Regions from separate parts of the Paenibacillus sp. FSL W7-1088 genome, predicted to be linked through region 1. Evidence: riboswitches for the same ligand, from Rfam matches in the RefSeq annotation. Region 1 holds a riboswitch; the other holds the start of a gene.
What was found. A riboswitch is a leader RNA that binds a small molecule or an ion and turns the genes downstream of it on or off. The one in region 1 is predicted to bind glycine.
Positions count from the first base shown of each region.

Region 1 (15,044 bases):
AAGCCAAAGCTGTCCTGCTCGAAGAGAAGGAAAAGCTGGTTGCTGAAGGTATTGCTGTTTCAGACAGCATCCAACTGGGAATCATGGTCGAAATTCCTTCGACTGCAGTTCTGGCAGATCAATTTGCCAAAGAAGTGGATTTCTTCAGTATCGGAACGAACGATCTGATTCAATACACCATGGCTGCTGACCGTATGAACGAGCGTGTATCGTATCTGTATCAACCATATAACCCTGCTATCTTGCGTTTGGTTAAAATGGTTATCGATGCAGCGCACCGTGAAGGCAAATGGGTTGGCATGTGTGGAGAGATGGCCGGAGACGAAACAGCAATTCCATTGCTGCTCGGTCTCGGACTGGATGAGTTCAGCATGAGCGCAACATCCATTCTGCCAGCTCGCAGTCAGATCACCAAGCTGTCCCGTGCAGACATGCAAGAACTTGCTGCCAAAGCACTGGATATGCAAACGGCTGAACAAGTCGTTGAATTGGTTCAAAGCATTCAAGCGTAATGTAATTTTAAGGGGTTTCCACCCGATTTTAAGGGTTTCTTTTTCCGATAAAAAAGCTGCAGTCGTGCAGCGATTTTGCCGGTATCTGTTGCTACAGCAGATACCGGCTTTTTTTGTTTTGAGCCGGTTATTTCTATTGTAAGGTTTGTCTTAAGCAGACAAATTCAATAAAAGAAGACACAGCAACAGCGGCTTAGAGCTAGGCTGTTACTGTGTCTATATGTGCCGATATCGGAATTGCGATTTTTGTCAGACTGGTCTAACTGCAAGCACAGTTCAATACAGGTTTACGGGCGGCTGTTGTTTCATCCAGACGGGTAACCGGTGTGCTATAAGGGGCATTGAGTACCAGTTCAGGTGTCTCTTCTGCTTCCTTGGCAATACGAATCATCGTATCGATGAACCCATCAAGGGTTTCTTTGCTCTCGGTTTCCGTTGGCTCGATCATGATGCATTCCTCCACGTTCAGTGGGAAGTACACGGTTGGCGGGTGATACCCAAAATCAAGCAATCGTTTGGCAACATCCAGTGTCCGCACACCGTACTGCTTCAACCCCCGGCCAGACATAACAAATTCATGTTTGCACACGCCTGGATACGGAATCTCGTAGTAAGGTGCGAGACGAGCCATCATGTAGTTGGCATTGAGCACCGCACATTCAGATACCCGACGTAAGCCTTCAGGTCCATAAGTACGAATGTAGGCATAGGCGCGGACCAGAATACCGAAGTTACCATAGTACGCTTTGACCCGGCCAATGGATTGATCACCTTCACGATCCAATGCATATATACCCTCATCATTTTTGATGACCATCGGTTTCGGCAGAAATGGAATCAAGCGGCTCTTCACGCCAACCGGGCCGGCACCAGGTCCACCTCCGCCGTGCGGAGTACTCATTGTTTTGTGCAAATTCAGATGCACCACATCGAAGCCCATATCGCCAGGCCGAGTGATGCCCATAATGGCATTGGAGTTGGCTCCATCGTAGTACAGCAGGCCACCTGCCTGGTGCACAATGGAGGCAATCTCCTGAATGTCTTTTTCAAAAAGGCCGAGTGTGTTCGGGTTAGTCAGCATGAGCGCTGCGGTGTCCGAACCAACAGCTGCGCGAAGTGCGTCCAGATCCACCAGCCCGTCTGCGCGGGAAGGGATCGTTACCGTTTCGAAACCTGCTACGGTTGCACTTGCCGGGTTGGTCCCGTGAGAAGAGTCCGGTACGATAACTTTTGTACGCTGTTCACCACGGCCTTCGTGGTAGGCGCGGATCATCATGAGCCCGGTCCATTCGCCATGTGCACCAGCGGCAGGTTGCAGCGTAACGGCGTCCATACCGGTTAGTCCGGCAAGGTCATTTTGCAACGTGTAGAGCAGCTCAAGTGCACCTTGAATGCTGGATTCGTGCTGATAGGGGTGAATTTTGGCGAACCCGTTGTAACGGGCCACATCCTCATTAATCTTCGGATTATATTTCATCGTACAAGAACCCAGTGGATAGAATCCGTTATCTACCCCGAAATTACGACGAGACAGGGCAGTGTAGTGGCGAATGACGTCAACTTCAAAAACCTCAGGCAATGCTGCTGCTTCAGACCGGAGCAATTCCCGGGGAATCAGGGAATCCACAGCTTGACGGGGAACGTCGCATTCAGGCAAGGAATAAGCGACCCGACCCGGACTGCTGAGTTCGAAAATCAACGATTGCTCCGGTGCTGGAGAGGCAGTCTGATTAGTGACTGTTGTGATAGTTTCAGGTTGGCCCGAAGTGGAGATAGAGGTTACCGTTTCAGATTGTCCTTGTGCCGATGTTGTCGTTGTCTTTGTTGTCGTTTCCTGAGTCACAGCGATCCCTCCAATACACGTGCGAATTCATCGATCTCTTCCTTACTGCGTCGTTCCGTAACCGCAATCAGCATATGTCCGGCGAGCTCTGGATAATCACGTCCAAGTTCATACCCGCCAATGAAACCTGCATCGAGCAATTTCAGTTGCAGTGGTTCCACGTTTGTTCCTTGAGGCAGTTGGATCACAAACTCATTGAATGTAGGGGCGGTAAATGTAAGAGAGACGCCTGGAATTGCGGTAAGCGTGTTAAGGGCATAATGGCTCTTTTGCAAATTCAGATCAGCGACGTCGATCATGCCTTGTTTACCCATAATAGACATATAGACAGAGGCGCTCAGCGCGAGTAACGCCTGGTTGGAACAGATGTTGGACGTCGCCTTTTCCCGGCGGATATGCTGTTCCCGTGCTTGCAGCGTGAGTACAAAACCACGCTTGCCGTTGCGGTCCGTTGTCTGGCCTACAATTCGGCCAGGAATCCGACGCATATGAGCCTGGGATACGGCGAAGTATCCGCATGTTGGGCCGCCGAGTGAAGCGGCGATACCAAGGGGCTGTGCATCGCCAACAACGATGTCAGCACCCAGCTTGCCTGGGGCTTCCAGCAGACCCAGCGATAGCGGGTTGGCGCTGACCACGAGCAGGCTCTTGTGCGCATGCGCAAGGTCTGCGGCCTGTTTTACATTTTCCACGGCGCCGAAGAAGTTCGGGCTCTGGATCATGACGGCTGCGGTGTCATCGGAAACGGCGGCTTGCAGGGCATCCCAGTCTGTTACTCCATTTTGATATCCAATCTCAACAATCTCCAGATTGAGGCCGTGTGCGTAAGCTTGCAATACCTGACGGGACTCAGGGTGCACGGTACGTGACACAATCAGCTGTTTGCGGCGGGTTGCTGCTGCGGCCAGATTGCCTGCTTCCGCAAATGCAGTTGCACCATCGTACATGCTGGCATTGGCTACGGCCATGCCTGTTAACTCACAAATGTAAGATTGAAACTCGAAAATCGCCTGCAATTCTCCTTGGCTGATCTCGGGTTGATAGGGTGTATAGGCAGTGTAGAACTCGGAACGGGAGATGACATGATTAATGACAGAGGGAACGTGGTGATCGTAAATGCCTGCGCCCAGGAAGCTGGCGTGTGTCTCGAAGTTGGCATTGGCTCCCGCCTGCTTCGACATATGACGTGTCAGTGCATATTCATCCAGTTTGGAGGAAACGGGCAGTTCACCCTGATAGCGAATCTCCTGTGGAATGTCATGGAACAGATCCTCAATCGTTTCCACACCGATGGTTGCCAACATGGCACTCTGATCCTGCTCGGTCATGGGAATGTAGCGATGCTTGCTCATGCTTGATCAGCTCCTTGAGTAGGTGTCTTTGATTCACGTGTCCGTTTATGAAAAGGGGTCTTCACGACCTCGGCTTTTAGTTTCTTGCCACGAATCTCAATCTCCAGCGGGGTACCCAATGCAGCATATTTGCTGTCAATCAAGGCCAGCCCCAGATTACGTTTCAACGTAGGCGACTGGGTGCCTGTGGTCACTTCACCAATCTGCACGCCTTCGGCGTAAATGGGATAATGAGGGCGAGGGATGCCGCGCTCCAGTACTTCGATGCCGACCAGCTTGCGCGCAGGCCCATCATTTTTTTGCTGCAACAAGGCTTCATGTCCGATAAACGGGCCTGCATTTAGCTTCACAAACATGCCAACGCCAGCCTCCAGCGGTGAGATGGTTGCAGACAATTCCTGTCCATACAGAGGAAGCTTGGCTTCAAAGCGCAGCGTATCCCGAGCTCCTAGTCCAGTCGGAACGAGTCCGTGACCTTCTCCGGCTTGCATCAATCCGTTCCAGACCTCAGCGGCTTGTTCTGCAGGAACGTATAGCTCAAAGCCATCTTCACCCGTGTATCCGGTGCGGGATAACAGCAATGTAACGCCACATACCTTCGCATTTGCCACAAAGCGGAAAGGCTCAATCGATGACACATCGGTGTCTGTCACCGTTCTGAGAATATCCACTGCCAGCGGACCTTGCAGAGCAAGCAGCGCCGTTTGATCCGAATCATTGGTCATCGTTACGCCTGGCGTCATGTGCTGTTGCAGCCATGCCCAGTCCTTGTCGATGTTGGAGGCGTTAACGACCAGCATATAATGCTGGTCTTTCAGTTTATAGATCAGCAGATCATCGACCACGCCGCCATCCGGATAACACATTAACGTGTATTGGGCCTGACCGGGAACGAGTGTTGTTACATCATTGGTGGTCATGTGCTGTAAAAAAGCTTCCGCGTGTTCACCTTGGACGGTGAATTCGCCCATGTGGGATACATCAAATAATCCGGCACGTTCTCGCACCGCTTCATGCTCTTTCTGAATTCCACTGAATTGTACCGGGAGCTCCCAACCGCCAAAATCAATGCATCGTACGCCTTCATATTGCTGATAGAGTGGAAAGAGTGGGGTTCTAAGCAAATCGGACATCCAATCACCTCGTCATGGGCCGTCAACCGGCCGAGTGTATAACCGTGGATCAATGAATCTGGCATCACATTTTATTATAAAAGTAAGGCAAGGACGCTATAGGCAGCGCCGCTCTATAACCTGTTTTCGTTTTTTTGGGAAAAAGGAAAAGGACAGGCCAAAGAACCGGCATGCCAGAAGCACGCTGTATTCTTAGGCTCTGTCCTTGGTACCTGAGAGTTACCCCGCCGCCTGATGCAGCAGGTTTCCCCTTGGGTGATCATAACGCCCGCACAGGGCGAATAGATGCTCTCCAGAGTTGCGTCCCGTAAAAGTCCTTTTGCCTGAGAGATTCACCTCCGCTTGTCGGTGGTTTACTCCTTCGGCGTTACCGCATGTACACCCTGATTCGGGTGTCAAGGGTAATCTCTCCCTTTACATTCATCCGCGGGTATTGCATAGACCAATTAAACACATTGACTACTCTCATTAAAGCCTGAATCGTCTATTGATGTCAAGAACGATATCATAGAAATGAATAAAAAAACCGAATGATATTTTTATTTTATTTCTTAATGTTCGTCTATTTATAAAGATCGCGCTTACTTTTCTAATATTCACCATTATATGCAGGGAGGGCCCATTTGAGTTACAGGTATATAAGGAAGAAAATCAAATAAATTGTGAGGTATCTTGACATTTGAATCGAAAATATCATACGCTATGTTCTGGGAAAAAGGTTAAGGTCAAAGAAACGCATGCACTCATTAATGAAAAGCGAGGCGGATATCGATGAGCGAATTGAAAAGTGATTTCCTGTACAGTGAAGAGCACGAATGGGTGCAGACCGTTGGGGAGGATACCGTACGTATTGGCATTACCGAGTTCGCGCAGCATCAGCTGGGTGACATTGTGTTTGTAGAATTGCCTGACCTGGAATCGGATGTAAAAGCGGAAGACAGTATTGGAACGATTGAATCCGTCAAAACCGTTTCAGATTTGTTTTCTCCTGTCAGTGGAACGATTATTGCTGTGAATGATGCATTGCAGGATTCCCCGGAGCTGGTTAACAACTCTCCTTATGAGGAAGGCTGGATGATCGAGATTCGTGTTGAAGGCGACCTGACAGCAGCGCTATCCACATTGATGAATGCGGGTGCGTATCGTAAACATACGGAATAATATGAAGGTATAATTCATTGGTTGGATCGAGAGCTATAGCTTGATGTAAAAGTCCGTTTAGCTTGAAAAAAATGAAATGATTGTTTATAGATCCGGATAGTGACACTGCTTATTCGGAGAATACTTGGGCGCAATGGCCTCACCTGAGACAGGGTGAGGTGATTGCGCTTTTTTGCCGTTGTTAAATGATGAATGGGATGGAATGTTTATCACTCTAATGTGTTCCAATATCATTTCTAAATTAAATAGAAATGGCTCGTTTAAATAGAATATATTTACCATTTTATTTGTCATTAAAATGGGCTAATTCGTGGGTATGATACATGAAAGGGAATAACAGGTTCCATTCCATATACAAGGTCAAACGTTAGAAAATCCTTTAAATTTAAATCTTGTCATCAACGTTCATGACGGAAGTAGGTTTTCATTTCGTTGTAGAAGATACCGTTTTCATTTACGATATGGTTGTAAATTAAGATTTATTGCAGATTTGTACCTTTGTTCGTCTGGATCATCGTTGTCAAAATTCAGTGGAATTAAGGTTTAATATGTTGAGGAGGTTTTCAGTATGAGTTCAGTGGACGCAAAGTCCGAGAAAAGCGGAGGAATACGGGTCGGCGTTCAGAAGTTTGGACGTTTCCTGAGTGGTATGGTTATGCCAAACATGGGTGCATTTATCGCCTGGGGTCTAATTACGGCATTGTTCATTCCAAAAGGATGGTTCCCTAACGCAGATTTTGCATTGCTGGTTGATCCAATGATCAAATATTTGCTGCCTTTGCTTATCGGTTACACAGGCGGTACCATGGTACACGGCCAACGTGGTGGTGTAGTCGGTGCAATTATGACCATCGGGGTTATTGTCGGCAGTGACATTCCAATGTTCCTTGGAGCCATGATAGCCGGACCATTGGGAGCCTGGGTCATTAAAAAATTTGACAAGGCTGTTGATGGCAAAATCAAATCAGGGTTTGAGATGCTGGTTAACAACTTCTCCGCTGGTATTATTGGTGGGATTTTGGCCCTTCTAGCCCTTAAAGGCATCGGGCCTTTTGTTGAAGCAATTAGCAAGGTGTTATCGGCCGGGGTAGAAGCTTTGATGAATGCTGGACTTCTCCCGCTGGTCAATTTGATCATTGAGCCAGGAAAAGTATTATTCCTGAACAATGCGATCAACCATGGGATTTTGACGCCAATTGGTACGGATCAAGCAAGAGAACTGGGTCAATCCGTATTATTCATGCTTGAATCCAATCCAGGACCTGGACTCGGCATTTTGCTGGCATACTGCTTCTTCGGTCGCGGATCAGCCAAATCTTCCGCTCCAGGTGCTGTAATTATCCATTTCTTTGGCGGGATTCACGAGATTTATTTCCCTTACATTCTGATGAGACCGATACTGATTCTGGCTGCAATGGCTGGTGGTGTAGCGGGTACATTGACCTTCATGCTGACTGGAGCTGGTTTGGTGTCAGCACCGTCACCGGGAAGCATCATTGCATACTCGTTGTTAACACCTAAGGGTGGATATCTTGGCATGTTTGCAGGGGTAGCCGTAGCTGCAATCATCTCGTTCCTCGTAGCATCTATACTGCTCAAAACAGGTAAACAGAAGGACGACGAAGATCTGGACAGTGCGTCCAACCGCATGAAGGATATGAAAAATCAGGGCAAAACAGGCAACCTCACTGTTGATAAAGACAATCGGGAAGCTGACCGTGCAGCCGATATTGCTTCTTCGGCAGTAAAAACGGATATCAATAAAATTGTATTCTCCTGTGATGCAGGGATGGGTTCGAGTGCCATGGGGGCCTCCATTCTGCGCAAGAAAATGAAGGCAGCCGGTGTGGATGTTGCTGTAACCAATACGGCGATCAGTGAGATTCCACAAGATGCCGACATCGTCATCACACAGAAAACATTGACTGACCGGGCCAAATCCGTGGCTCCAAATGCAGAGCATATTTCCATCGATAACTTCCTGAAGAGTCCTGAATATGAGGCACTGGTGGAGCGCCTCAAATCCGACTCCTGATGAGTAATATTACAAGGAGACAGCGTGAAATCGTGGAGTTCCTGCTGGAGCATCCGCATGAGGTAACTGCTGGCGATATAGCTGTTGCGGTCAAAGTAAGCACTCGTACCGTACATCGGGAGTTGCAGATGATTGAACAATGGCTTGAGCCCCTTGGTATGAGATTGGAAAAAAAATCGGGAACCGGGGTTCGAATTGATCCCGGTTCCGATGATTTGGCCGTATTGCGTCAACAACTTGAGCTTAACGAATATGTGGAGTTTACGCCCGAAGAGCGTAAACTCTTCATGCTTTGTATTTTGCTGGATGAAGCCGAGCCTGTGAAGCTGCTTGCGCTGGCCTCAGATCTGAAGGTAACCGTGTCGACGGCAAGCAATGATCTGGACGATCTGGAGCCGCGCATTCAGCTGGCTGGCTTGAAGTTGGTTCGCAGGCGTGGATACGGGGTCAAAATCAATGGAAGCGAGCTGGCTCATCGCATGGCTATTTCCGCGCTTGCTCTTGAATATCTGGATGAATCCGATTTGTTCGGTAGACAAGCGGAGCATGGAGTTTCCAAAGTAAACAGCAAGCTTCTGGAAATGATAGGGCATGAGGATGTACTTACGGTCGAAAATGCATTATGGCAGCCGGATATTGAGTGGTTGGAAAATATACCGGAGCGTCAATACATGAAGCTGCTGATCCAATTGTCTGTAGCGGTTGTGCGGATTCGCAAAGGCTTTGGCATAGGTCGGGGTACTCAACAGGACAAAAAAGACGTTGGAATGCCTCTACATGGTGAGCAGAAGGTGCCGGAATATTTAGCTTCCAGACTGTGCGGTATTCTATCTGCCCAACTTGGGCTGGAGTTTGTGAGCGAGGAGCAGGCTTATTTTCACAGGCTGCTGATTGAAATCGCGCAATCGATTCATTCCTCGCGTCTGCTGCCCGTAGACGATCTGGTCTTACTTGACATGGTTCGTTCCCTCACAGATCGGATGCAGCAGAAAACTCATTATTCGTTCCATGAGGATCGTATGCTCCGTGAAGGTCTGATTGCCCATATGGAGCCGGTGCTGGAACGAATGGATGGGCGGCAGCTCATCCGTAATCCGCTGCTTCAACAGATCCGCAAGGATTATGAATCACTGTTTGAGGATGTAAAGTTAGCGGTGCGAGAGGCTTGGCCCCATACGGATGTGCCGGACGAGGAGATCGGATTTTTGGTGATGCACTTCGGTGCTTCCATTGAACGGCTGCGTGTGCTGAAACGTGAGATCAGAGCAGTCGTCGTCTGTACGAGTGGGATCGGATCTTCACGGATGTTATCGAGCCGTCTGTCCAAGGAAATTCCCGAGATTCGGATTGTGGACAGTGTGTCCTGGTATGAAGCCGCACGTATACCGAAGACGGAATATGATCTGGTTCTCTCTACTGTGGATCTGCCGATGGATAAACATCAATACTACAAGGTGAGTCCACTGCTGACGGCAGAAGAAAGTGAACGTTTAAGGCACTTCATCAGGACAACGACGCTTCAGCGGGAACATAGCCCCCCACCTGAAGCTGAGTTAAGGACAATAGGACGAATTGCCGATCCAGTTGGACTGGAAGCAACCCTGATTGAAATCGTACAGATTATCGGCAAGTTTCAGGTGTTCCCGTTGGATAATCAGGAGATCGGATTTTTTGACACGGCCTACGCGATGTGCAGTGTTTTACATCAATCCGGTGTGTTAAATAATCCAGAAGAGATTGCCAGGCTGCTGGAGGAGCGTGAAGCGATTGGAAGCCAGAAAATTCCCGGGACTTCCCTCGCTTTGTTTCATACACGCAGTGATGGCATTCACAGTCCATCCATTACACTGTTCCAACTGACAGAGCCGCTTCTACGCACGACGGAAGACCCGACAGGTGTCAGCCATGTGCTCTTGATGCTAGGACCCAGACAGTTATCGAAGGAAAGCTTGGAGGTACTGAGTGAGATCAGTGCACTATTGTTGCAGGAAGAAATGATCACTTTACTTGAAAAAGGCAACCGGGATGATCTTATTCATTACTTGTCCCAAGAACTTGCGGGATTTTACCGCAGCAAAACCGAAATTGGAGGTATTCAAACATGAGTGTGTTAACTAAAGATAAAGTCATCATGAATGCAACGGCTCAGGACAAATACGAAGCGATTCGTATGGCAGGTCAAATTTTGAAAGATGCGGGACATATCACCGCTGAATACATTGACAAAATGCTGGAGCGTGAAGAGATTGTCTCCACGTATGTCGGCAACGGACTTGCAATTCCACATGGCACGAAGGAATCCAAATCATTCATTTTGTCCACAGGTATATCGGTGATTCAGTTCCCGCAAGGTGTTGATTTTGGGGAAGAGAAAGCGTATATGGTCATTGGTATCGCCGCTCAAGGTGGAGAACATATGGAGATCCTGACCAGCATCGCAGTCATCTGTGCCGAGGAAGAGAACATGGAAGCTTTGCGTCATGCTCAAACCGCTGAAGAAGTCATCACTATTTTGGAAAGCGAAATGGAACTATGAAGGCCCTTCACTTTGGAGCAGGTAATATTGGACGTGGCTTTATCGGGTTGATTCTGTCCCGTGCAGGCTACAATGTCGTTTTCTCGGACGTTAACCAGGAGCTGGTTAAGGCTCTAGAGCAGCGTGGAGAGTATACGGTTGAACTGGCTAACGAGGCCAAGGATCTGGAGACAGTTACCGGTGTGAGTGCAATCGATGGAACCAATCTGGATACCGTTGCTCAGAACGTTGCAGAAGCTGAACTGATCACAACCGCTGTGGGTGTGAACATTCTGAAACATATTGCTCCGGGTATTGCAAAAGGACTTACGTCCAGACTGGGAACGGGTGATGTCTTCCAGCCGCTTCACATTATTGCCTGTGAAAATGCAATTGGAGCCAGCACGCAGTTGAAAGAACATGTATATGGTCTACTTGATGAGCGTACTCGCCAGCTTGCGGATCAGTACGTGTATTTCCCGGACTCTGCCGTGGATCGGATTGTGCCGATTCAGCATCATGAAGATCCATTGCATGTACAGGTAGAGCCTTTCTATGAATGGGTTGTTGACCGTTCACAAATGGCCCCTGCATTCAAACCGGTTGAGGGTGTAATGTATGTGGATGATCTGGAGCCTTATATCGAACGGAAGCTGTTTACCGTAAACACCGGACACTGTATTGCTGCCTATATTGGATATGTGAACGGGTATGATACGATTCAGAAGGCTATTGCCGATGAAAAAGTCAAATCCATCGTATATGGTGCCTTGCAGGAAACCGGAGCTGTTTTGGTGAAGCGTTTTGGATTCAATGCCGACGATCATCAGTTGTACATTGCCAAAATATTGGAACGGTTCGTTAACCCGCATCTGACGGACGAAGTAACTCGTGTAGGACGTTCGCCGCTGCGGAAACTGTCCCCGAATGATCGTCTGGTTCGCCCGGCTCTCCAGGCTTACGAGTATGGAACGGAGACAACACATTTGGCAATGGGTATGGCGGCTGCTTGCAAGTTTGACATTTCCGAAGACCCAGAAGCAGTGGAACTCCAGACTACGATCCAGCAAAAAGGGATTGAAGCAGCACTCAGCCAGTATACGTCCATGGATGAGAGTCATCCTGTACTGAAGCAGGCTGTAGCGCATTATCAACAAATGCAGAAGTAACGGTCTGTATTTCAATACAAAATCATATCGATAGAAGAAGAGCCTCACAGGGTTAACTGTGGGGCTCTTTATTTTGCTCTTTCTTCTTTTTATACGTATCCAGACATGCCTCGCAGATGCAGGACTTCCTGCGCTGTTCTGCCGGAATGGGGTCAAATACCCCTTCTGGGAACACAGCCCGGTTACACCAGCATTCTGAATGAGGACGACCAGCGGCATAGGAGCAACCATTGGCCTCACCGCATAAAGGACATACAAGAACTTCTGGAGTGACTTTCTTTGTATCCTGCTCAACAGACATACGAGTCTTCCTTCCCCGATAAATTTCTAACCACGAACGATCGACAGGTTTATTCAAGTATAGCAACTCAATCCATTATATCAATCCTGTGGTTATTCTTCAGGGGGCAATTCAATCTTCAATCCTTCCACATGCTTGCGACTCATCAGTTTGCGTTTTTTGCGGTTCTCTTTGGTCTCCAGCACGATGTCGAGGTCATAGTCGTCGCCCGGATAAAGTTCCTGTGCAGAAATATGCAAAGTCAGGCGTTTCTTGTGAATTTTGACTTTACGTCCACGCAGCATGACTCCGATATTTCCGCGACTGTCCTCCACATCACAGACGATGCCTGACTGGTTCAGATAAGCTGCATAGACGCGATCCCCTTTTCGGAATGCTTTAACAGGGGCGGTGGGTTCTAATGTTTCAGGCCGATCAGCAAATTTCTTTTTTGTTCCAGTCTGTACGGGCGGACTGACAGGTTTCATCATGTTCCTTGTTTCATTCAATCGTTCTTGTTCAACCGTGCTGTTTGTTTGTGATGACGTTGAACTTACATTAGGCACGGATGGAGAGGAGATGGAAGAGACACTTTGCGGGACACCCTGATCTGAGATGAGCTTGGATCGCTCAATAATGCGCTGTGGCATACCCAATTTCAGTGCAATGGAGTAGGCATAGCTGTCCCCGGCTTCTCCGATCCGCAATCGATAAAGAGGTTGAAGAGAGACCGTATCGAATTCCATTCTTGCATTCTCAAATCCAGGCGTGGCTGCAGCAAAATGTTTGATTTCCCCAAAATGGGTTGTAGCGATAACGGTAGCTCCACGGCTGTGCAGCTCCTCCAGCATGGCGATCGAGAGTCCCACTCCCTCACCGGGATCGGTACCGGAGGCCATCTCGTCAATAAGCACAAGCGTCGATGAATCGGCTTGCTCCAGGATGCCAATCATGTTGCGAATATGTGCAGAAAAGGTACTAAGTGCTTGCTCCAGGCTCTGTCCATCACCGATATCCACAGCAATTTCATGATACACGGCCATCTCGCCATCTTCAGCGACAGGCACAAGCAGACCGGATTGCATCATCAATGTCAGCAGACCCAATGTTTTGAGTGCAACCGTTTTGCCACCCGTATTCGGCCCTGTAATGATTAGTGAGGAATACGTCTGACCAATTGCAAAATCAAGCGGAACCATGGATGCGCCCATAAACGGATGGCGGGCATGATGAAGCCGAACCCGTCCATTGGCATTGACACGTACAGTCCGTCCGTCCATGGTCGCCGCATATTTCGCTTTGGCGAACAGGAAATCCAGAATTCCTACCGTTTCCGTGTTTAGTGAGATTTCTCGATTATAAGACTCTGCAAGAGAGGTTAAGTCACCGAGTATTTTCATCTCCTCCCGTGATTCCTCGGCTTGCAGTGAAGCCAGCTCCATTTGCAGACCTACTAATTCAGCAGGTTCAATATATACGGTTTGGCCACTTCCCGATTCATCCAGCACACTGCCTTTAACGTGTTTGCGGAATTCTTTCTTAATGGGCAGCACTGTTCTTCCACCACGCTGACTAATCACATTTTCCTGCATGATGGAGCGGTGTTTGCTTATTAGCGAATCCAGCTTGCGCTTCATTCGTTCCTCGTTCACCGTCATTTTTTTACGAATACGTATCAGCTCCTTGCTCGCCTGATCCTGAATGCGTCCACTATGGATACAGCGTTCAATCTCGCTCAGCAGGGATTCCATCCATATCATGGATGAAGCGTAGCGACTTACTGTGGGTGCCACTTCGGATTTGCCTTCCATGTATTTCATCAGCTGTGCACAGCTGCGCAGAAACTGGGCAAGATGGCTGAAATCACGTTCCGTAAATAAATAACCGGTACCTAGCAGATCCATAATGGTCTCCATGCCATCCAGTGATGGAATGGGCACACTGGCGCCGTTACGAATCAAAGCAGCCGCTTCAGCGGTCTCTTCCAGACGCATTTGAATCTGAGGAGCGTCCACCATTGGCTTCATGTCTCTTGCGTAACGTTTGCCTAAATAGGATAGGGCACAGGCGGCAACGTTTTTTTGAATTTGGGGATAACCCAGACTGGTTAACGTTTTTTCATTCATGCTTGATCTCTCCTTGGATATAAAATGGAATTTCGGTTAAAGCGATGGAACATATTCCTGGAAAACGCAAAAAGGGCGGAGAATGAACAAACGTCATTCTCCGCCCTTAACGTACGGGAAAGTAGGGCCCGTTATAGGTCTATACAAAAAAATCCACGCTGAACACAGCGCGGAAATAGACCCGGACAAGTACAATCCCGGAGGCGATTTATGATATCCGCTGTTCTTAACTAAGTACAGGGTAATGGCGCATCATGAAACACACGTATGCCACAAGGCACAAGTGAATCGAAGGCCAAACTCCTGAATATGAAACTTGTTAGTTAAGAACGCTCACCGACATCAAAATCTCTCCTTTGATTGAGGAATATGCATTCAATATAAACTGGAAATTGCCTTGAAGTCAACCTTCAAGAATAAATAGTGGACTTGAATAACAATGGGTTTTAAAATAACAATAGTAAATTAATCCAATGAAAGCGATATTATACATACGTTTTGCATTCGATCGGGAAGTGATTTCGAAATCGTTCTCGTTCAAATCACGCAAAATGCACAAAGGAGGATGCTCTATTTGCCTAAATACCTGCTGCGTTTGCTCTGTTTTACGATGATTCTCGGAGCCCTTCCGGTCATTGTTATTGGTTCAGTCTCCTATTCGATTGCTTCACGTGACATTGAGCAGAAGGTGCGGGAGAGTAATTTGCAGATTCTGCATCAGACCCAAATGCGGGTAGAACAAGTATTGCGCAGCCTGCAATTATCGTCCATCCAATATGTGAATTCTCCCTTGGTATTACAAGCGATGAAAAAACCGCTGGACAGCAGCGAATTTCAGGAAATTCGTGATCTGACTTCCGGATTTAATAATCTGCAATCGGTTACAAATATCGATCAGGCCTACCTTGTGAATCTGGA
Region 1 is NZ_CP150216.1:5,665,009-5,680,052, reverse strand. Features, by position in the region: gene ptsP (phosphoenolpyruvate--protein phosphotransferase) at 1-512, shown strand, start outside; gene gcvPB (aminomethyl-transferring glycine dehydrogenase subunit GcvPB) at 772-2,259, opposite strand; gene gcvPA (aminomethyl-transferring glycine dehydrogenase subunit GcvPA) at 2,352-3,707, opposite strand; gene gcvT (glycine cleavage system aminomethyltransferase GcvT) at 3,704-4,840, opposite strand; glycine riboswitch at 5,142-5,264, opposite strand; gene gcvH (glycine cleavage system protein GcvH) at 5,612-6,001, shown strand; gene MKY42_RS25570 (PTS mannitol transporter subunit IICBA) at 6,570-8,036, shown strand; gene MKY42_RS25565 (BglG family transcription antiterminator) at 8,036-10,141, shown strand; gene MKY42_RS25560 (PTS sugar transporter subunit IIA) at 10,138-10,572, shown strand; gene MKY42_RS25555 (mannitol-1-phosphate 5-dehydrogenase) at 10,569-11,720, shown strand; gene MKY42_RS25550 (cysteine-rich CWC family protein) at 11,773-12,021, opposite strand; gene MKY42_RS25545 (DNA mismatch repair protein MutS) at 12,114-14,126, opposite strand; gene MKY42_RS25540 (helix-turn-helix domain-containing protein) at 14,701-15,044, shown strand, end outside.

Region 2 (15,044 bases), 2.1 Mb from region 1:
TCTTATTTTCAATCCGGAGGAACGGGATGTCTTCCTATCGGGTTATACGGAGCAGACAGGACCACTAACGAAGCGTGATATTCGGTTAATGGAAGGATTCATGCTGATCTTTACGTTTGGCTATTTCGCATTCCAGATGGAGAATGAATCCAGGTACGAATGGATGAAAGAGCGAATGCATCTTATATGCAGCAAATTTTGCAGACCATATCTGCAGAATGAGAGTATTTTCTATGATTTATAATTTATGATTTCAAGTGGGTGGGTAGCGCTATGAAGGAAATCCGTACAAAGAGAGCTGCATCAAATGGGCAGTCTGGTGGCTGGAAGCATGCCGGATTGCTGCTTAGTGGAGTGGGCATATCCAATCTGGGTGATTTCATATATATTGTGGCAATTAACCTGATGGTTTTGGATATGACACAGTCTCCAGCGGCAGTCGCAGGGTTATGGATTATCTCGCCGATTGCTTCGGTGTGTACTAAGTTTTGGTCAGGCAGCCTGATTGATCGTTATGATCAGAGGCAGTTGATGATTGGTGCTGATATGCTACGGGCATTGTTGGTGGCGATGCTCCCACTGATGTCCAGTCTATGGATGATGTACGCAGTGATGTTTCTGATCAGCATGTCCTCCTCCATATTTGTCCCTTCCTCTCAGGTATACATTACCCGGCTGGTGCCTGCTGAACGGCGCAAGCGCTTTAATTCCCTACAAGCTCTGATCAGCTCAGGGGCATTTATTACCGGTCCGGCAGTTGCAGGAGTGATGCTGATATATTTATCTCCTTCGGCAGCCATTTATGCCAATGCGGCTTCCTTTGCTGCTTCTGCATTGATTCTAATGTTTCTTCCCAAACTGGGCATTGGAGAACAGAATATAGGGACAGGCAGCAGACTGACCCCTCGGATGGTAGCCCAGGATTGGAGAGCTGTACTGAGCTTTAGCCGGAAGTCGGGCTACGTGGTCGGTATATATGCTCTGTTCCAGATTATTCTGGTCGTCGGCATGTCGCTGGATGCCCAGGAAGTGGTATTTATCCGTCAGGTGATGAACCTGCCTGAATCGCAGTACGGAGCATTAATGAGTATCACCGGGATTGGTTATTTGGCAGGCTCCATGCTGGTTTGGCTGTTCGCCAAACATTTGCCGATCCGTCACATGATGGGTGGCGGTGTACTTCTGGTTGCGCTGGGTTATTTCCTGTTCGCCCGTTCATTCTCGTTTGAGCTGGCGGCGGTTGCTTTTATTCTGCTCGGTCTCTGTTCGGCACTGGCGAATACGGGCCTGGTTACCTTTTATCAAAATAATATCCCTGTGGATATGATGGGGCGAATGAGCAGTGTACTTGGACTGGTGTTAAGTGTGCTGCAGGTGGCTTCCATTTTGATTGCAGGGGTAATAGCAGAGCAGTTGTCACTTCGTATGGTATATACAGTTGTATCTGGGGTCATGCTGTTAGCTGCGTTGGGATTGTGGGTGACGAGCATGTTTCCTTCCCGAAGCAGGTATTACGATGAACCGGCGAAGTCCAAGGCGATGGTGGGGTAACAGGCAGAAATAAGGCAATTCCAGTACAGAATAATGGTTGCCTGAATACCCGAACCGTTCAGTGGAACATAACATAAATAGTATTAAACACAGATATTGGCTAATAGAAAATGAAAAATGTATACGCTTTCTAGATGAAACGCATTAACACATTCATGTGATGAAAGTTTACAGTTCATCAGTTTATCTTGTGTATAAAATGGAAAAAAACAAATATTCACAAAGAAATCGTTAAGTTTGTTGACACTGATCTTCCTGTCGATTAATCTTAATGAGAAAGTATTAAAAACTTCAATTATCGTTCTGGTACAAGATCAGAATGGTTCCATACAGCGAATGATAGCGAGCGGGAGAGACCTGGGCATGTCGAGTAAAATGGCAGCTGTCGGGCACCGAAGGAGCAAGCTGCTGCGCACCCGGCGCAGCGGTTAATCTCTCAGGTAAATGTACCATCGTTGGACGCAACTCTGGAGAGTGCGCAAACTGCGCCACCCAAGGGGTATATGGTCAAGCAGCACGGTGTGCAGGGTGACATCACCTGTGAATACAGGGATGCATCGATTCGCCGCGCTTCTTATCATGAAACTCTCAGGTATCGAGGACAGAGAGAGGGCCTAGGGCCTTCTTCTGTCCTTTTCTCATGTCATCATTCAGTAATAAAGGAACATTATGGGTGTACGTCTGGATGAAAATGACGATTATAAATGGAGGGTTTGCGATGCGTTTTAAAGACGTTTTTTCAATTATTGGTCCGTCCATGACAGGTCCATCAAGTTCACATACGGCTGGAGCGGCAAGATTGGGGCGAATTGCTCGTCAGTGGCTGGGATGCACGCCTGAACGCGCCCGATTAACGCTGTACGGCTCGTTCGCCGATACGTATCAGGGGCATGGTACGGATCTTGCGTTGATCGGTGGCCTGCTTGATTATGTGACGGATGATCCACGTATACCGGATGCAGAACAATATGCAGAGGAAGCGGGGATGGAGGTAGAGTTTTTTACAAGCGGCCTGCCTGCTCCTCATCCAAATACGGTCAAGATTGAACTGTGGCATGGAGACCGTCAATGCTCACTAATTGGTGCTTCCATTGGCGGAGGTAGTGTATCGGTGCATGCATTGAATGATTTTCGTGTACAGATCAGCGGAGAGTTTCCCACACTTGTACTGCGCCATTCGGACAAAGCAGGGGTGCTCGCTTCCGTAACCTCCACCATCAGTTCGTCCGGGGTGAACATCGGGTACATGCAAGTGGATCGGAAAGCCCGGGATGGTGAAGCATTAACAGCGATGGAGATGGATGGTGTGCCGAATCCTGAGATGTTGAACCGTCTGCGGTCACTGGATCATATGCTGGACATTCGCGTGATTGATTTAAAGAGAGGGGTCGAGCCTGATGCGGTTTAAACATCTACATGAACTGAATACCATCTGTACAGCAGAATCCAAGACCATTGCCGAGCTGATGATCGAAGAGCAGGTTCAGGAGACGAATATCCCGGAAGCGGATGTTGTACGGCAGATGTCGGATTACTATCAGGTGATGAAGGAAGCTGTACACAAAGGGCTGACAGAAGATACGACATCACGCAGCGGTTTGACTGGCGGAGACGGCAAAAAAATGGCTGAGTACATTCGTAAAGGTGAGACTTGTTCTGGAGATGCTTCTGCACTGGCCATGGCGTATGCCCTTTGTGTATCGGAAGTGAATGCCTCCATGGGCCGGATCGTAGCGACACCGACAGCCGGTTCTTGCGGCATCATTCCGGGTGTGTTTATCAGCTCCCAAGAGCGTTTTGGCTGGAGTGACGAGCATCTGGTGAACGGTCTGTTCTGTGCGGGAGCGATTGGTTATGTCATTGCCAACAATTCATTTATCTCCGGTGCCGAGGGTGGCTGTCAGGCTGAAGTGGGTTCTGCCATCGGTATGGCCGCTGGAGCCATGGTGGAGCTGCGAGGAGGGACGCCGGAGCAAGTGGTTCATGCGGTTGGCCTCGCGTTAAAAAATACATTAGGCCTCATCTGCGATCCAGTGGCAGGCCTCGTGGAAATTCCGTGCATCGTCCGTAACGGACTGGGTGCCGTAACCGCTTTGGCTGCAGCCGACATGGCGCTGGCCGGGGTACGAAGTGCAATTCCTTCTGACGAAGTCATTGATGTCATGCTGGAAGTGGGCAGTGCGATGCCGAGCAGGCACCGTGAAACGGCCCAAGGTGGGCTTGCCCAAACACCGACAGGACGGAAAATGATGGAGAAGCTTGCTAAACCGAAGGCGAAGCGTGCTGAGCCTGAGGCTGAAGCTGAGTCCCCTGCTGAAAATAAACCAGAAGCCAAGGCATAACATCCATGAACGAACATGAACTGAATTTAACTCGTGGAGTGAACGGTGATCTGTTCCCATCATAATATAAAAGCCGATACGAATTCTTCCTGATGAAGAAGCGTATCGGCTTTTTTGCTTATTCGGGGTTGCTTTCAATGCGTTGGAATGGCAAGGACACCACAATATGAAGATGCTATGCGATATCTGTACTTAGTACAGCATATCCGTATGCGGGCAACTCAACGACCAGGATTCCTTCTTCCTTGGCTGTGCGATAATTCTCGCCAAATAACTCCGTCCATTCCCCTGCGCCCGCCTCCAGCTCGACGATCGCTGTTTCTTCCGAACGATTGAACAGGATCAGAATACGCTCATTATCATCCTGTCGTTCCATCACAAGCTGGCTCCCGCCTTCACGGGCCTGCAGGAATCGAATGCTGCCTTCTGCACGCAGGGCAGGATGGGCATGACGAAGTGCAATCAGCTTTTGATAAAAGGTGAACAGCTCGCGGTCCTGCTTCGTCTCATCCCACTCCATACATTTCCGACAACCGGGATCATGCTCTCCGTCCAGCCCAATCTCGTCTCCGTAATAGATGCACGGAGTACCCATATAAGTGAATTGGAACAGCGCAGCCAGTTTCATCTTCCGCTGGTCGCCCTCACATAAGGTGAGCAGCCGTGGTGTATCGTGGCTGTCCAGCAGGTTGAATGCCACTTCGCTGGCTTGCAGCGGATAGCGGGACAGTTGTCGACCGATCGAGTTCGCGAATTGGTCGGCATGCATGGCATCTTTTACAAAAAAGCGATTTACGGCTTCCGTAAATGGATAGTTCATCGAGGCATCGAACTGATCACCTTGCAGCCAGGAGGAGGACTCATTCCATACCTCACCCAAGATATAGGCATCCGGATTCGCAGCCTTCACTACACGGCGGAAGTCGCGCCAGAACGCATTATCCACTTCATCCGCGACATCCAGCCGCCAGCCGTCGGTACCCACTTCCTTAATCCAGTATTCCGCCACCTCCAGCAAATACGCCTTCACCTCCGGATTTTCCGTGTTCAGCTTCGGCATGTGAGCTTCGAATCCAAACGTTTCATACGTAGGAATGCCATCCTTCACCTCCAGCGGGAATTCATGCACATGGAACCAGTCCTTGTATTTGGAATTCTCCCCGTTCTTCTGCACATCAACAAACGGCGCGAACGTCTTCCCGGAATGATTAAACACCGCATCCAGCAGCACCCGGATTCCGCGTGCATGGCACAGCTCAACAAGCCGTTTGACCGTATCTGCATCACCAAAATGACGATCTACTCGCAGATAATCTTCGGTATCGTATTTGTGATTGGTCGTTGCCTCGAAGATCGGTGTGAAATAAATGGCGTTAATACCCAACTCTTCAAGGTAATCCAGATGGTCGATGACGCCCTGGAGATCACCGCCGAAGAAGTTAAACGGGGTCGGCTTGCCTCCCCACTGTTCCACATGTTCCGGATTGAGGTCGGGGTTGCCATTTGCGAATCGTTCAGGGAAGATCTGATAGAAAATTGCATCCTTAACCCATGCAGGCGGTGTAAATACAGCCCCAGGGTGGATATATGGGAACTGGAACATGTGACCAGGGTCGTCGGGTTCATGGTCTTGGAAATCCGTTTCGGTCATCCAGATTTGTTCTGTGCCACTTTTCAGCAGGAAGGAATACTTCAGTCGATGATACGGAGGCTTTACTTGCCCCTCATAATAGTCGAACATGGAGTCGGATGTATATTTGGTTAAAGGAACCAGCTCTTTGGTGCGATCCCAGGCGTATTTGTCCCCAGTCAGGGCATGTACCTCGGTAAGATCATTCTTTTTGGCACGCAGACGCAGACGAATGGTATCCTTATCGTAGGCATAGGCCCAGTTCCGTTTTGGTTGATGATAGATGGCTTCCAGCAGCATGTTGAATTTCCTCCCGTCGTATACACATGTATTATGTGAGCAAGTCGAAGCATTCGATGCAGAATTATGCGAAGCGGATGATTAAGGTATAATTTAAAATAAAAGGACATCAATGATTGCGGAATCAACATTTGTACAATTTATATAAACAAGATATCTCATTATGTTTCAAATATATAATTAACCCAAAGGGTGCAGAAAGGAAACGAATACACGCATGAAAACGAAACTGTTATACATTGAAGACGATACGGAAATTGCCACCTGGGTCAGAGCCGACTTGGAGGAGCGTGGATATGAGGTGCTGTGGCTCGGAAGTGGTGAAGGTGCGGCTGAAGCTGCCGGGGGCTGTTCGTTGGTTATTCTGGATGTCATGCTGCCGGGACTGGATGGATTTACGGTAGGACAGCGACTCAAAAAGGAACATCCAGAAGTGCCCATTGTCATGCTTTCGGCCAGAACGTCCATTGACGACAAGCTGCATGGGCTTGATTTTGCCGATGATTATGTAACCAAGCCATTCCATCCCGATGAACTCGCCGCACGGATTGAAGTCCAGCTTCGAAAGGCAGGAACGGCAATCTCCGCCGATACCGTGGTGAAACTGGACCACCTGTCCATCTACGAGAAGGACCACCGGATCGTGAATGAGGAGACGGGGGAAGAAATTATTTTATCAGGTAAACAGTTTCATATCTTCGCCTACCTGCTCAGGCATATGGGCATGATTCGAACCAAGGAACAGATCTACGAAGCCGTTTGGAACGAATCTTACCTCGACGGAGACAAGACATTAATGGTACATATTCGGCATCTGCGTGAGAAGCTGGAGCGTGATCCGGCGAACCCGACTATCATTCAGACCGTTCGCGGTGTCGGGTATCGTGTGAAGAAGCCATGAGCAAAAAGGCGACGATGCGCGATTCATCCAATAGGGATAGAGGAGTGAAACGAAGCTTTCCAGGCAAACGGAAAATGCGTTTTGGACGGACCCTGATGTCCCGATATATTCTTCTGATCTTGGCAGCGGTTTTGTTTGTGCCGGTCATTCTCCCCATTACATCCATCATCTATGTGGTGGTGGTGAACAATACAAATAAAGAGAATACGGCACCTTATGGGGATAGCACGAAAATCAGTAACCTGTGGACCCGGGAATCCGAGAAGCTGGATGGGGCGACATCTGAAAAAATCAATCAACGTATGGAGCAGCTGCACCGCAAATATCCCAAATCTTCGATGTACCGTGTGGATCAAAAAGGTGAAACAGCATTTATTCTCGCTGGAGAGGATGTTGATGTATCGGAATCCACCGTGGATGGAACAACAATGACGACATTGAAGTGGACGTTGAATCATCAGACAACCGAGACCCGGATTCCTTCGATATGGAATGCAAACACCTCCCTGGAGTTTATGAAGGAAGCCTCCTATCGTGATCCGCTAACGGTGGTTTCTTTTGTAGGGGGAGATAGTGAAGACAAGGGACAAGGCTTTATGGTGATTGAAGTCCCAAGGTATCTTTTGCAAAAGCCGCAGAACAACTGGCCTATGGAACTCTTGTATTTGGGTGGACTGATGATGATTATCTTCCTGTTATTTATCATCATGTCGATCCTGTTCTTTGCGCGAATTCGCAAGCGGCTCATCCGGCTCCAGACGGCGATGATCACTCCGGGCAAGGAGGGTATTCCACTTCCTGTTGAGATTCGCAGATCAGACGAGATCGGGCAGCTGGAAGAATCGTTCAATGAAATGGTGCATCAGTTGACAGACAGCCGTCACCGGGAGCGGGAGGAAGAGCAGCTTCGCAAACGTCTTGTCGCGGGACTGTCGCATGATCTGCGCACACCGCTGACTGTTATTCGTGGACATATGCATTCTCTTCACAAAGAACCACTAAGCACGGCTGCGGATACTTCATTGCGTCGTATGGAAGCCAAGATGGATGACTTGAGCGGACTGATCGATAACATGTTGTCGTACAACCTGCTCACCAGCGGAAAATATACATTGAAGCTGGAACTGAAGGACGTCCTGCGAATCGTCAGAGAAACGGCAGCAGCATGGTATCCTGTGTGGGAGAAAGAGCAGTTTGAGATTGATATCGATCTGCCGGAAGAACCATTGACTTGGCAGGTGGATGAGCAGGGATTGCGTCGTGTTCTTGATAACCTGTTTCAGAATGTCATCCGCCATGCAGCGAGTGGGAGATATATTGGCATATCGACAGAACAGATCCATGGGGAGGTAGCTCTTGTCATTCAAGATAGGGGACCAGGATTGCAGGAAGATTCGGATACCAAGGGAACAGGTCTCGGGTTATCTATCGTGGATCTGCTGATTCGTGAGATGGGTCTGCGGAAGAGGGTGGACAGCTCCGAGAACGGACTGCGGGTGTGCCTCTATAGCGGCGAGGGAGCTGGGAAACCAAGGGCCTAACCTTTTTTTAAACTAAACTTAAACTTCAGGCGACTTCAGCTTTAACCTTGGAAGGTTACGATGATATCCGAGGTGATCAAACAGTGAGTAATAACATTATTCAAACCGCTAACTTATGGAAAACATACCGGGACCGTGCGGCGGTCCGTGAACTTGATTTGCATATTAAAAAGGGAGACATTTACGGCTTCCTTGGTCCCAACGGCGCTGGTAAAACAACAACCATTCGTATGCTTCTTGGCTTAATCAAGCCAACCAAAGGTGTCATCCGTGTATTCGACAAGGATATCCGCAAAGATCGCATGGACATTCTGCGACGTGTAGGGTCATTGGTTGAATATCCTTCATACTATGGACACCTGAACGCCGTGGAGAATCTGGAAACCTTGCGTCGGATATTGAATGTCCCCAAATCGAGGATTGCCGAAGTTCTTTCCATTGTGGATCTGACCCGGGATGCCAAACGTTCCGTAAAAGGTTATTCGCTTGGAATGAAACAGCGTCTGGGGATTGCAAGTGCCCTGCTGGGCGAGCCGGAGCTGCTAATTTTGGACGAGCCGACGAACGGCCTTGATCCGGCGGGCATTCAGGAGATTAGGGAATTAATCAAACGCATGCCGCTGGAGCACGGCATTACCGTCCTGGTGTCCAGCCATTTGCTGAGTGAAGTGGAACAGATGGCGAGCCGGGTCGGCATTATCCGTGAGGGGAAAATGGTCCTTCAGGATACGATTGCCAATCTGCATAGCCAGACGGGCAGTTCCATTCGACTGACGGTTTCCGAGCCGGAAGAGGCGATGAAGCTGGCAAGAGAGCAGGGACAATTCGGTCAACGTGAAGGAGCCGCGCTCACGTTCCCGTATATGGATAATAGCGCGATTGCATTGCTGGTTCGCCGATTGGTTGAGCAGGATCACGCAGTCTATCGTGTGGAAGAGCACCGTCAATCCCTGGAAGACTTGTTCATGCGAGTCATCGGTGAGGGGGCAACGGTATGACGGGCCGTGCGTTATCGTCCGATTGGCTCAAAATTCGTGGCAAAGGTATCTGGTTCCTCGTTTTCTTGGCCCCCATCGGACTGACAGCGATGCAAGCTTTGAATTTCGGGCTTCGTTTGGACTATCTGAAAGAACAGTATGGGGGCCATCTGTGGGAGAGTTTGCTGGATAATGTGGTTGTTTTTGTACCACTTGCCTTGATGCTGGGGGCGACGATCCTCAGCTCAATGATCGCAAATGTGGAACATGAACAGGGATCGTGGAAGCAATTGCTGGCGATGCCGATCTCGAGACCTGCGGTATACCTGGCCAAGTTCCTGCTCGCTTGTATGCTGCTCATCATCTCCTGTTTGTTATTAACAGCGGGAATTATTGGTCTGGGTCTGGTGCTTGGATTCAACGCGGGTGAGATTCCCTGGATACATGCAATCAAGCTGGGTTTACTGCCACTGGCTGGCGCGCTTCCGGTGTTATCGCTGGAGCTATGGCTGACAATGGTAAACAAAAATCAGGCTCTTCCCGTCACGCTTGGCATTGTCCTCGCGGTAATGGGCATGTTCGCACTAAGTATCTCACCGTACTTTCCGCTTGCATGGGCACAGATGGCTTGGGCCAGCCCAACACCATTCGTGTATGTCGGTTTGGGCGTAGGTTCGGGTCTCTTGATCATGCTGCTGGGGATGCTGCACTTTAGCCGGAAGGATGTGGCCTGAGATGAATTTTGCAACTACTTATCTTCGAATCCTGTCCTCTGAGCGGCTCAAAATGGGCAAATCACCTGTCTGGCTTCTGATTCTGCTTAGTCCATTGATCGCACTGCTTATCGGGCTGCTGTCCACACCATCAGGTCAATGGAGTGTACTTATGGGTTCAATGGTCTTTCTTCACGGTTTGTTATTGCTGCCCATTCTGACTGGTGTATTTACCTCTTTCGTCTGTCGTTTCGAGCATGCGGGGGGAGGCTGGAAACAAATGCTGGTGCTGCCGCTTACCCGTACAGGCGTATATGCAGGTAAACTGACCATCGTGATTTTGCTTCTGGCAGGCACACAATTGCTGCTGTTGGGGTCCATCCTGCTGGCGGGTACGATCCAGGGTATGACCGGTCCTATCCCTTGGGGGTTCCTTACAGGTAAGCTGCTGCTGGGACTGTTTGCTTGTGTGCCGCTCGCTGCTCTCCAAATGTTCGTTTCCTTGATATGGAGCAGCTTTGCCGCACCGCTGGCATTGAATTTTGCGTTGACCGTACCGAACATTCTGATCGTGAACTCGGCTACATTTGGCCCGTATTACCCTTGGGCGCAACCGATGATTCTAATGACACCGATCGAAGGTGGAGGATTCGGAGCGTACAATGTTCCGCTTGGGACCATGCTGGCGGTTGTCGGGGGCAGTGCAATTCTCTTCATTTTGATTGGCGTTTTATATTTTAGAAAAAAAGAAATTTAATTACCGGATCTCACAATTCGTTGTGTAATAAATTCCTTTTAAGCAAACATAGACCTCGGTTATTGACGGACTATGTCGCTTAAAGGGGATTTTTTTGTCGTTTTTACATGGTTATGGTGAAGAGATTTTAAGCAAATTTGAACTGGAATCTGGTAAAATAAAAAAAGCTGTTTCTAGGAAGGCTTACATGGTTATTCGAGGGTAGGCCCATTTCGCAGATAATTATATTTTTTGGTTGTTAGATGAAGATATAGGCTAAGAAAAGAGGGGTAAGCCTTGGATATTAATAAAACGGAAACCCTGAAGCGCATTATTTCTGAGGGAAGTTCTTACCAATCATTGTTTTTTAATCACCCGGATGCCATATATGTGATGGACATCCATGGAAACTATATTGATGCCAATCCCTCGATTGAGAGGATTTCAGGGTATACATTTGAAGAACTCCGTCGGTTGAATCGAGATGTGATCTGTCCTCCAGAGAGCGAGGAGTTACGAGGAAAATACATTAATGAGGTACTGGCTGGGCATTCAGTCAGTAATTCAATCACGTTTTATCATAGAGACGGTTCTCTGAAACAGGCCGAGATTACCTATGTTCCCATAACGGAGAAAGATGAGATTGTAGGGATATACGGTATTGCCAGGGATGTAACTGAGATTGTAGAAGTGGAACGTAAATTGCATGAAACGCAGGAGAAATATCAGATGTTGGCGGACCATGCTCAGGATCTGATTACCACGAGTTCAATGGACGGCAAGCTGCTCTATGTTTCTCCTTCCGTCTATCCGTTGCTCGGATATCGCCCGGAAGAGGTGACAGGAAAGTCCCTGAAGGATTATTGTTACCCTGGGGATTATCCTGAACTTTTGGAGATGTCGTCGAGTGGGAATGGCTGCAAGATGCGAGTGCTTCATAAGAAAGGTCACTACATCTGGATGGAAACGCTGGCAAAGCCTGTGGCTGGAGAAGAGGGCAAAAATACTCAGATTGTAAGCATCAGCCGGGATATTACCCAGCATAAAAATGCAGAAAGACGCCTTAGAGAGAGTCGTCAACGGTACAAATCTCTCTTCGAACATAATCCGGCAGCGGTATATTCGCTCAATCTTGAAGGTAAATATACGGCAGTGAACCGAAATCTGGTCAAAATGCTGGATGTGCCTCGAAGCAAATTGATCGGGCAGTCCTTTCTTTCTCATCTGGATAAAAGTGAAGTGAACGCCGGGCAAGCCTACTTCGAACTGGTGAAGCAGGGGAAACCCCAACATTATGAAACTCGGATCGTGAATTCCAGTGGCCGGAAGGTTGATGTATCTATCATTAATGTTCCCATCATTGTGGATCAGGAACTTGTGGGTGTGTATGGGATCTTGTCTGATATTACGGAGCGCAAGGATTATACGGAGCAGATTCAGGAGCTTAGCAAACAGCATGCCCTGATTCTTAACTCGGTTACAGAGGGCATCTATGGATTGGACGCAGAGGGCATCACCCGATTTATGAATCCGGCTGCTGCTTCCATGTTTGGCTATGAAGCGGAAGAGTTTGTCGGCAAAAATTCGCATCCCATCATTCATCATTCACGTGCAGATGGCAGCTATTTCCCGAAAAATGAATGTCCTATTCATATGACGGTGATGGACGGGCAGCGTCGTACGGTGAAGGAGGATGTGTTCTGGCGCAAAGATGGAACCAGCTTTCTGGTGGAATACCAGGTTACACCGATTATTGATGAGGGCCAGATTCGCGGTGCCGTTATCGTGTTCAATGATGTGACTGGTGAGCGCGAGATTGTACGCGCCAAGGAAACTGCTGAACTGGCGGCACAGGCCAAGTCGGAATTCCTGTCCATGGTCAGTCATGAAATTCGCACACCGATGAATGGAATCGTAGGAATGACTGAATTGCTGATCGGCACGGATTTATCGGAGGAACAGCGAGAATACGCCGAGATCATCCGTGAGAGCGGGGATGCACTATTAAATATTCTGAATGACATCCTTGATTTCAGTAAATTGGAGTCTGGTAAAATGGCTTTGGCCTACGAACCGTTCTCGCTGCGCATCATGCTGGAGCAGGTTGCGGAACTTTTCTCCCCAAAAGCGGAAGAGAAGCAGTTGAAGATCCGATATCGACTCAATCCCGATATTCCCGAGTTTATGGTGGGAGATGCGATGCGTATTCGGCAAATTCTCGTCAATCTGGTGAGTAATGCCTTGAAGTTTACGGATCAGGGCAGCATTGATGTCACGGTGGATATTATTCGCGGCAGTCGACCGGAAGCGAGTGTGCTGGATTTTGCGGTGAAGGATACGGGGATCGGTATTCCAGAGGATAAGCTGGATCAGTTGTTCCAGTCATTCTCTCAACTGCATCCTGTAATTAACCGCAAATATGGCGGGACAGGTCTTGGATTGGTCATCTCGAAGCGACTTGTGGAGATTATGGGCGGCAGTATCAGTGTGGAGAGTGAAGATGGAAAGGGATCAACCTTCCGCTTCGCAGTGCCAGCCACAAGTGTTGATGCGACTGCAGAGGCAGAGCAATCTGCACGTCAATTCAGCCATGATCGCACACGCCAGGGTGATAAAGTGGCGATGCGAATCTTGGTGGCTGAGGACCATCCGGTAAACCGAAAGATTTTGACAGAATATCTGGAGAAGCTTGGTTACCAAGCGGATGTATGCACCAATGGGGTTGAAGCGATCGAGGCTATTTCACAAAATGCCTATGATATTGTTCTTATGGATCTTCAGATGCCTGTTATGGATGGGCTGAAAGCGACAGACCTTGTACACCGATTAATTCCGCAGGAGCGAATTCCGGCTATTATAGCGGTAACCGGAAATGCCAAACGTGAAGACAAGGAAGCTTGTTTGGAGATTGGGATGCGCGACTTCATCAGCAAACCAATCATGCTGAGTGAATTAAAACGGGTATTACAGCAATGGGGACCAACAGATGAACCTCAGCTTGCACCGAGCTGAAGACTCGTACTCCCAAGGTGTATTAAAATAAACAAACATAAAAACGCCAATGACGCTTCTGTATCAGGAGGTTATTGGCGTTTTTGTGTTTCTGGTTATTTTGTTATGGGCCATCCTTGAATGAACTGGTCAAACCAAGGTAAGACGGTTGATATTACCCGACAGTACCTCACAGGAACGCTCGAATTTCTCACGTTCAGATGCATCCAGATTCAATTCGATAATCTCCTGAATTCCATTCCCGCCAATAATGGCTGGAACACCTGCACAGACGTTGCTCTGTCCATACTCGCCATCGAGGATCGCGGAGACAGCAATGATCTTGTGTTCATCGTTGAGAATCGAACGGGTAATATGTGCGAGTGCGTTACCGATTCCGAATTGAGTGGAACCTTTACGGGTGAAAATTTCCCAACCGGCATCTTTCGTCTTGCGGGCGATATCTTCCAAGTCCAGATGTTTGAAACGTTCCTTGTGCTGCTCCATAATGTGCATAATCGGTTTGCCTCCGATGGTGACATGCGACCATGCCACGAATTGAGATTCCCCATGCTCCCCGAGAGCATATCCGTGCACGCTGCGTGGATCGATGGAGAAGACTTCGGACAACAGTGTTTTGAGCCGGGAGGAATCAATAGACGTACCTGTACCGATGACTCGTTCACGCGGAAGACCGGACAGCTTCCATACCATATAAGTTACTATGTCAACCGGATTGGCCGCGACGACAAAAATCCCCCGGAATCCGCTATTCATGATAGGAACAACGATATCTTTGGCAATGGACTCCGCTTCCTCCAGAATATCCAGACGAGTCTGCCCCGGCTTCGGATTCGCTCCGGCAGTCAGAACAATGACGTCCATGCTGCCGCAATCTGCATAAGTGCCAGCGTATACCTTCGTGCGGTTATGTGTGAAGTCCATACAATGGGAAAAATCCAGCGCCTGTGCAACCGCGCGGTCATACGTCCGGTCAACCATCATAATCTCTCTGCATATCGATTGATTAATCATCGAATACGCACAACTTGAACCGACAAGTCCCGCCCCGATCACCGCTACTTTACCTGATTTGCCTAACACTGCCGTTCAGCCCCCGTTTACATTTGATTTATCCGTTCACAATGAGACTTATGTTAAGTATAGTCCTTTATTTTATGCGAATAACTGCTTCTACGTTACATAAGATAACACATGGAAAAGCTGTGCAGCAATGATTTCCTCTGTCGCGGGAGCGTATTGGAGTAATGGGGTTAACAAAATTGACATGTATAATTCATATTCATAAAAAGTGACGGCGTTTGCACCAATCAATTTCGACATGACAGCATTCATGCTCCT
Region 2 is NZ_CP150216.1:525,843-540,886, forward strand. Features, by position in the region: gene MKY42_RS02520 (phosphotransferase) at 1-244, shown strand, start outside; gene MKY42_RS02525 (MFS transporter) at 274-1,551, shown strand; glycine riboswitch at 1,889-2,012, shown strand; gene sdaAB (L-serine ammonia-lyase, iron-sulfur-dependent subunit beta) at 2,270-2,959, shown strand; gene sdaAA (L-serine ammonia-lyase, iron-sulfur-dependent, subunit alpha) at 2,949-3,893, shown strand; gene MKY42_RS02540 (alpha-glycosidase) at 4,069-5,823, opposite strand; gene MKY42_RS02545 (response regulator transcription factor) at 6,041-6,724, shown strand; gene MKY42_RS02550 (HAMP domain-containing sensor histidine kinase) at 6,721-8,265, shown strand; gene MKY42_RS02555 (ABC transporter ATP-binding protein) at 8,349-9,263, shown strand; gene MKY42_RS02560 (ABC transporter permease) at 9,260-9,976, shown strand; gene MKY42_RS02565 (ABC transporter permease) at 9,978-10,712, shown strand; gene MKY42_RS02570 (PAS domain S-box protein) at 10,989-13,703, shown strand; gene MKY42_RS02575 (L-lactate dehydrogenase) at 13,833-14,786, opposite strand.
Region 2: another riboswitch for glycine. It lies ahead of sdaAB (L-serine ammonia-lyase, iron-sulfur-dependent subunit beta); the one in region 1 lies ahead of gcvT (glycine cleavage system aminomethyltransferase GcvT).